One region of the Mucilaginibacter mallensis genome, then DNA from elsewhere that is predicted to be linked to it. Evidence: riboswitches for the same ligand, from Rfam matches in the RefSeq annotation. Region 1 holds a riboswitch; the other holds the start of a gene.

Region 1 (4,368 bases):
GTCAACATCCCCTTCATTAATTTTTCGGTATTTGCCTGGGCAAAGCTGCTCCAGCGCACGGTCATATCATTCGGGCGGCTTACATCGCCATAAATAACGGGCGGTTTAACACACCTGCTGCCATAACTTTGCACCCAGCCATTTTTGGTGAATAAAAAGCCATCCAGCAGTTCGCCGAAGTACTCCACCATATCATTACGCTCAAACTCACCATGTACCAAAACATCCAAACCGATCTCTTCTTGCCAGCGAATGGCGGCGATAGTGGCTTTCTCTATTTCAGCATCATATTGCTCTGTGGTAAGCTCACCTTTTTTCAATCTCGACCTTAACTGGCGGATATCATCCGTTTGCGGAAAAGAACCTATTGTAGTTGTCGGGAATAATGGCAGCTTAAAGTTATCCTGCTGTATTTTTTGCCTTGCGATGAATTGACTGGCACGATTAGCATCAGCCTCTGTAATAGCCTCTACCCTTTTTTTGATCTCCTGTTTATGAATGAGCTTAGAAAGGTTTCTGCTCGATATCGCTTTCAGGTTATTATGTAAAAGCTCATTATCGTCCCTTAAAATTTTATCCAGTTCATTTACCTCGTTCAGTTTCTGTTTGGCAAAGGCCATCCAGTTTTTTATTTCCGGGTTGATGGTTGTTTCCAGATCAAGGTCAAACGGTGTATGCAGCAATGAGCAGCTCGGCGCTATCATCACCCTGTCCTTACCCACAACGGCTATCGCCTTTTTAATGTGGCCCAACGAACGGATATAATCATTCTTCCAGATGTTGCGTCCATCAACCACACCAAGTGACAGGATCAATTTCTCAGGCGATTGAACAAGTACATCATTCAATTGCTCAGGAGCTCTTACAAGGTCGATATGCAGGGCATTTACGGGTAGATTAACGGTTAAAGAGATGTCATTAAGATTTTCAAAATAGGTAGTAAGTAGGGTCTTAATTTCAGGGCATTGTTTGTTGATCTCTTTGTAGGCATAGGTAAACGCGTCTTTTTCTTTTTGGGTCAGATCCATCACCAAAAATGGTTCATCCAGCTGCACCCAAACCGCGCCTTGTGCTTTTAATTTGGTTAATATCTCCACATAAACAGGCACTAGCTTTTTAATCAGGTCGATCTTATCAAAACCTGCTTCTTTTTCCTTACCTAATAAAAGATAGGATACCGGGCCAATTAATACCGGTTTAGGCGTACTGCCTGTAATTTGTTTCGCCAGGTTAAATTCCTCAAATACTTTGTCAGAGAATAACCTAAACTGCTGATCGGCTGTAAATTCAGGTACGATGTAATGGTAATTGGTATCAAACCATTTGGTCATTTCCATGGCGGTAATGTCCAGTCCATCTTTTTGATAGCCTCTTGCCATGGCAAAATACAGGTCGATCTCGGAGTTCTGGCTGTTTTTAGCCAATACATCCGTGTATCGCTGTGGGATAACACCCAGCATCAGCGATGTATCCAGCACCTGGTCATAAAAGCTAAAATCATTACAAGGGATCAGGTCGATGCCTGCCTCCTGCTGCAACTTCCAGTTTTCTTCACGGATTTTGCGGGCGGCGGCAAACAGCTCTTGCCTGCCTGTTTTACCTTGCCAGTATTGTTCACTGGCCTTTTTGAGTTCACGATGGGCCCCTACACGAGGGTACCCAAGATTGTTTTTGAGCATACGCATAAAACTTTTTTGGTTAAACATTAATTTGAATTAATGCTCCTTACGGTTTTCGGTATGCTTTCGGGAAATGGTAATTAAAGACAAAGTAATACATCGGCAAAAATGCCATAAGTATCCTTTATGCTCTGACTACTGCTTCAAAACGCGAAAGCATTGTCTTAAACAGGGGGCAAGTATCCTGGCTTGTAACGTTGTTGCCGTCCTTCTCATCCTGCTTGGGAGCATCAGACAATGGACATGGTAAAGGCAACAACCTTTTATGTTACTTACAGTTGCGCGACAGCCCGTGATTTACACACGGTTCCTTTTTCATCCCGGATCTAATAGACCCGGAAACCTCACTGTTGAAAATAAAGTAAAGAACTTGGCATCAAATATAGGCTTTAAACTTATAGGGTGTATATTTTTAAACGCTGCAGTGCAAAATCCAACTAACCGAAGTACTAAAATAGCGCCTGATTAATTTATATTTGTGTAGTAGAAAATGCTGCTCCAATTATCATTTAACCTATCTACCATTCTTAACAAATGAAAAACTGTATATTACTGCTCGCTTGTTTTACCATGACTATTGCAAAAGCTCAAATACCAACCCCTATTCATTTATGGCCGCAAAACAGGCTCATTGATACCGCAAACGGGCATAAACTAATTGAACATGATGCAACCAAAGCTACCGACAATAAACCTGGTGGCAAAGGTGTGATCCGCCTGGCCGATATCAGCGACCCGACAATTACAATTTATGTGCCTAAAAACCCGAATGGTACAGCGGTGATTGTATGCCCAGGCGGTGGCTATGCCATATTAGCTCTGGATTTGGAAGGAACAGAGATCTGCACCTGGCTAAACTCTATAGGTGTTACTGCTGTCCTATTAAAATACAGGGTTCCGGCTCCCGGAGGCAAGTTAAGGTATGAATTGCCTTTACAGGATGCGCAACGGGCACTGGGATTGGTAAGGTACAACGCCGCTAAATGGAATATCAAGCCGGATCATATCGGCATATTAGGCTTTTCGGCCGGAGGGCATCTTACCGCTGCTTTAAGTAATAACAATACACAAAGAACATATCTAAAGGTTGATGCTGCCGATGCTGTAAACTGCCGGCCTGATTTTGCGGTACTAATATATCCTGCTTATTTAAAAAGTAACGCCGACCCAGCAAAACTTGCCCCCGAGGTACAGGTAACAGACAATACCCCACCAACGTTTATTGTACAAACCGAGGACGACCCCATTGATGTACAAAATGCCTTAACCTATTATTCTGAACTTAAAAATTTCAAAGTGCCCTCTGAAATACACCTGTACCCCAAAGGCGGGCACGGCTACGGCATGAGAATAACAGAGGGTGATTTAGCAGGATATCCCAAACTATTACAAAATTGGTTGTTCAACACTACTTTTTAAAAAGAGCATCCATCCCTCAACGGCTTTTACAACTATTTACGCTATGAATCAAATAATTATATAAACTTAACACTATATTTATTGTTAAGTTTATATATGCCTGCCTGGTTAAAAACATCACTAAAAATTATTGGGGCTTTACTGCTGCTGATCATCCTGATATTAGTGGGCTTATCCATATATGTTTCCAGTCATAAAGAAAAGGTGCTTACTCAGCTTACCCAGAAGCTTAATGAAAACCTGAATGGTAAAATAAACGTTGGCAGTATTGAGACCTCATTTTTTACCAGTTTCCCCGATTTTGCACTCACCTTAAAAAATGTATCATTAAAAGATAAACAATGGGCGCAGCACCACCATACATTGCTTGATGCCAAAAGCTTTGATGTTGTTGTTAATACTGCCGCCTTATTAAAAGGCACCATTAGTGTTGAACATATTGATATTAACGGTGCCAGCGTTGATCTTTATACCGATAGTACAGGATACAGCAATACTTCCATCTTCAAAAAGAGCAGTACCAAAAAAGATAATAAAAGCAAAGGCAGTTCATCTGCCGAGCTGGGCAAGTTCAGCCTCAAAAATGTAAACTTTATTATCGACGATCAGAAGGCTAAAAAACTTTTCAGCTTTGCCGTAAGTGAGTTGAGGGCCAAAATGGATTTTCCCGATAGTGGATGGACCGCTAATCTGCATCTGAATGTGCTGGCTAAAAGCATGGCTTTTAGCACCAGTCATGGTAGTTTTATAAAAGACAAGGTGCTTGGTGGCGATCTGGCGGCAGGCTACAATCAAAAAACCGGGAATATTAATGTAACATCCAGCAATTTCACCATAGGCGGTGATGATTTTGGCATAATTGCACGCTTTGCTGTAGGTAAAAAACCGGCAAGCTTTCTTTTTCACATCACCGCGCCCCAGTTGTTATGGTCGCATGCCTCGCAATTGGTTACGCCAAATATTTCGCTCAAGCTTAATATGTTTAATATGGATTCCCCTATCGGTGTCGACGCTAAAATAGCGGGCAGCTTTAGTGGTGGCGGCGACCCGTACCTGTATATAACTGCCGACGTAAACCATAACAGGCTCACCATCCCAGGTAGTGTTATTGATGATTGCAGCTTTAAAGGCGTGTTCAATAACACCTATGCCAAAGGCAAGGAAAACGGCGACGAAAATTCTATTATCCGCCTGGCCCACTTAACAGGCACTTATAACCATATACCATTTGCCATAGATACCGGTAGCATTATTAACCTTATTAAGCCTA
Region 2 (4,368 bases), 1.6 Mb from region 1:
CTTTCAGAATCGTTAAAAGATTCTGATATTTGCGGGCTTATTGATTTCAGGGACGAGAAGATCGGAAGAAAGATACGTGATGCTGAAGTCAAAAAAATCCCTTACATGCTGATTGTGGGTGAAAAAGAAACTGCCGAAGGGTTGGTTTCAGTTCGTAAACATGGGCAAGGTGATTTGGGAAGTATGAGCATAGAAGATTTTAAAAAACAAATAATTAAAGAAATAACAGTATAACTTGGCATTAAACAAACCCTTCAATAGAGGACCAAGGCTTCCTTTTAAGAAAAAAGAAGCTGAACACAACATTAATCAATTTATAAAAGCTCCTGAAGTTCGCCTTGTAGGTGATAACGTGGAGCAAGGTATATTTTCCTTACGGGATGCATTAGCGATTGCCCAGGAACAAGAACTGGACCTCGTTGAAATTTCACCTAATGCTGTACCGCCTGTTTGTAAGGTAACAGACTATAACAAGTTTGTATACGAACAGAAGAAAAAGCTTAAGGAAATTAAAAGTAATGCCAAGCAAACCGTTATTAAAGAAATAAGGTTTGGACCGAATACCGATGACCATGACTTTGAGTTTAAACTTAAGCATGCCATTAAGTTTTTGGAAGCAGGCGAAAAAGTAAGAGCTTACGTACACTTTAAAGGCCGTGCCATTGTTTACAAGGAACAGGGCGAAATATTGCTACTGCGTTTTGCACAGGCATTAGAAGAAGTAGGTAAGGTTGAGCAATTACCAAAACTTGAAGGGAAACGGATGTTTTTAACCGTAGCCTCAAAAGGAGCGAAGAAATAGATACAAGAGGTAAGAGCCAAGAATCAAGAAGAACAAAATCCTGATTCCTGAATCTTGCCTCCTGACTCTTTGAAAGAGAATTAATTAAATAATATATATACACACAAACACGGTTATGCCAAAAATGAAAACCAATTCCAGTGCAAAAAAGCGTTTTACGCTTACTGGAACAGGTAAAATTGCAAGAAAGAACGCATACAAAAGCCACATCTTAACCAAGATGTCGACAAAACGTAAGCGTAACCTTACCCACACCAGTTTAGTTTCTGATGCGGATATGGGTAACGTAAAACGTATGCTTTGTATCGGGAAGTAATTAACAAATTTTAAAACCAGGTATTAGAGTCTTAAGTTCTCATTAAATTGAGGCACTCACTACCAAAACGACAAAAAAATGCCACGTTCAGTTAACGCAGTCGCGTCGAGAAGACGCCGGAAAAAAGTAATGAACCTCGCCAAAGGTTATTGGGGTTCAAGAAGCAAGGTTTATACCGTTGCAAAAAACACAGTAGAAAAAGGTTTACAGTACGCTTATCGTGACCGTAAAACCAAGAAAAGAGAATTCAGGGCTTTATGGATACAACGTATCAACGCAGGTGCCCGTCAGCATGGAATTTCTTACTCACAATTAATGGGTAAGTTAACTGCCAAGGAAATCGGTTTAAACCGTAAGGTATTAGCTGATTTAGCGATGAACCACCCGGATGCTTTCAAAGCAGTTGTTGACGCTGTAAAATAAGCTACAGACTCAATATTTAAAAAGGCCCGCATTAATGTGGGCCTTTTTGTTTTATAGCTATTTTGTATATTAGTGTAATATGAAGCAGCTATTGAATTTCGGTACTGATTTTAGCTTGGGGGCGGAGCCTGATAATAAAAAGATCCGGCTGGTTATTTATAAAAAAGATCTGGAATTGGTTTGCCGCAAAACAACCTTGATGGAAATAAAGCGTTTTTTAGATAGTACCGAAGAAAAGCTATTCAAAGGTCGTTTGCAGTTATTAAAAGATCATGACCATATCCTCATAAAAGCAAAAAACGAAGTTGCCGGCATAACAACTCGCCAGGCATTGTATAATTACCTGGCGAGTGTATCCTGATTTATAAATAATTTATGCTATCTGTTGCATAATCAATATCCATATAGTGCTTGAAATTTCGCACGTCCTTTTCAACCATTTTCTTAAATACAGGATTAAATACACGTGCTATACTTGCACCAACGGTACCTACAGGTGGTTGGTATGAAATAACCACATCTACACGGGTACTTTCACCATCCTCTGTATCCTTGAAACGCACTTTGCCTGAGTTATCAAGTATTGAACCGGGTAATGAACGCCAGCCGATCATCTCATTAGGCTTGTCTTTAACAACTTCGGCCTCCCAGCTAATGCTGGCAACACCAATAGGCAATCTCAGTACCCAGCGCGAATGATCATTATTCAAAAGTTCCACATTTTTAAGATGGGTCATGAATAGGGGGAGGTTATCAAATCTGCGCCAAAAATCATAAACATCCTTACGTGGCTTATGAATGATGAAGGATGAACGGATATTAATATTAACCGGGGTAGCCATGTATTTATCAATTTGCGAATACAGCTCACAATGTCCGGTAATTCCCCTGTTTAACAGATAACCCCCTGCGCCCAGTTTTACAATACTTGCAAAAGGGCTTGAAAATAAGCTCTTTAATCCCGATATACCCAGCTGTATACCCCCTGCAATAGACACGTAGCGCTCAGGCCATTTCAAATTAATGTAATTATTTTCGGTTTCCTGACCCTCAGGCACAAGTACCAATACTTTATTTGTCATGATATAAATTTATACAATCATACAACCCTTAAATGTGAACAAAGTTTGCAATTTATCAGTAATAAATTGCCACTTAATATAAATATAAGAGCCACTTGTCATTACAAATACTTCTCGTACTTTTGCAATGCTTTAGGTTTTCCTGCGAACAATATCGCTGGAAATTAAAAGGGAATATGGTGTAAATCCATAACTGTCCCGCAGCTGTAAGCTCCATAACCATAGTCTAATCAATTAAGTCACTGTCCGCCAACCAAGCGCGACGGGAAGACGGGACGAAGGGGAGCAAGTCAGAAGACCTGCCAAAGCCATACTATTATTCACAGCTTTCGGGGATTGAAGCTTGAATTGTGAATGCTCTTACACAGTGTGTTTTCATTTCAAAGTTTGCTTCTTCATTGTCTGTGAGTTTAACTCATAACAAATGGCAATAATTCTACAGCATTTTTTTAAGCATGTTTGGCAAAAGTCGAAGTGTTTGCTGTTGATTTTATTATTACCAGTTCAGGTATTTGCACAAAAAGATACCACCAAAAAACTCCAGGAAGTTAAAGTATCCTCATCAATCCCTAAATTGCAAGGTGTTACACCCTCACAATCCATATCCTCAAATGATTTTGACAGGTATAGTGCTTTGACCGTGGCCGATGCGATCCGCTATTTTGCCGGAGTGAATGTTAAAGATTATGGCGGTATAGGTGGTATAAAAACAGTATCCGTGCGTGGATTTGGCGCCAATCATACTGCCATTTTATATGATGGTGTTGAAATAAATGATGCCGAGAACGGTCAAATAGATCTTGGTAAACTTAACTTAAATGGCGTTCAGCAGATAACGCTTTACAATGCACAGCCCGATAATATACTTACACCTGCCAAGTCATTTGCATCGGCAAGTGTAATAGCCATTAAAACCATACAGCCTAATTTAGCAGCAGATAAACCTTACCAGGTTTTACTGGGCCTTAATGGTGGTTCATTCGGGTTACTTAATCCTTATCTGCAGTGGCAGCAACGTTTAAGTAATACATGGTCATTTGTTGTTAATAGTTATTTGGAAAATGCCAATGGTCATTATAAATATAAAACCGCAGGTGATGGTACTGATACCACACAGACCCGTACCAATACCGATGTAAGCGAGCAGGAAGTTGACGGCGCATTATACTGGGCAAAAAACGATAGCAATAAGTTTAACCTGCATATTAATTATTATAACTCAGATAGGGGGCTGCCCGGCGCGGTGGTATATTATAACCCATATTCTGACGAACGGCTTTGGAACAGGGACTTTTTTTTGCAATCAGGATATGAGCATACCTGGGATGATGGTCTTCATTTACTCTTAAATACGAAGCTGTCACAGGAATATACACATTATACCGATAAGAACTATCTTAACAACAGTGGTGGCATTAATGATCAGTATACACAACGGGAGGCTTATCAATCTGTAGCATTAGCTTATCATATTACATCAAATTGGGAAACATCCTATGCTGCTGATATCTCTTTCAGTAAGCTGGATGCCAATTTGTATAATTATGCTTATCCCACAAGATTTACCTTATTAAATGCTTTAGCGAGTAAGCTAACATTAAACAGATGGTTATTTCAGGGCAATTTGCTGAATACCTATGTTACAGAACAAGTTAAAACAGGCAAGCCTACACCATCTGAAACAGTTTTTTCGCCTACATTAATGGTTTCTTTTCAGCCATTTAGTCCTAATTTACAGTTCAGGA

Evidence for each region. A riboswitch is a leader RNA that binds a small molecule or an ion and turns the genes downstream of it on or off. The one in region 1 is predicted to bind cobalamin.
Region 2: it holds a riboswitch for cobalamin, as region 1 does, so the genes downstream of both, BLU33_RS10550 (TonB-dependent receptor) here and metE (5-methyltetrahydropteroyltriglutamate--homocysteine S-methyltransferase) in region 1, are expected to answer to the same signal.

Annotation. Positions count from the first base shown of each region.
Region 1 is NZ_LT629740.1:4,192,888-4,197,255, forward strand. Features, by position in the region: gene metE (5-methyltetrahydropteroyltriglutamate--homocysteine S-methyltransferase) at 1-1,679, opposite strand, end outside; cobalamin riboswitch at 1,837-2,042, opposite strand; gene BLU33_RS16825 (alpha/beta hydrolase) at 2,214-3,098, shown strand; gene BLU33_RS16830 (AsmA family protein) at 3,180-4,368, shown strand, end outside.
Region 2 is NZ_LT629740.1:2,553,604-2,557,971, forward strand. Features, by position in the region: gene thrS (threonine--tRNA ligase) at 1-234, shown strand, start outside; gene infC (translation initiation factor IF-3) at 236-802, shown strand; gene rpmI (50S ribosomal protein L35) at 918-1,118, shown strand; gene rplT (50S ribosomal protein L20) at 1,197-1,541, shown strand; gene BLU33_RS10540 (hypothetical protein) at 1,621-1,902, shown strand; gene BLU33_RS10545 (SRPBCC family protein) at 1,904-2,623, opposite strand; cobalamin riboswitch at 2,741-2,944, shown strand; gene BLU33_RS10550 (TonB-dependent receptor) at 3,048-4,368, shown strand, end outside.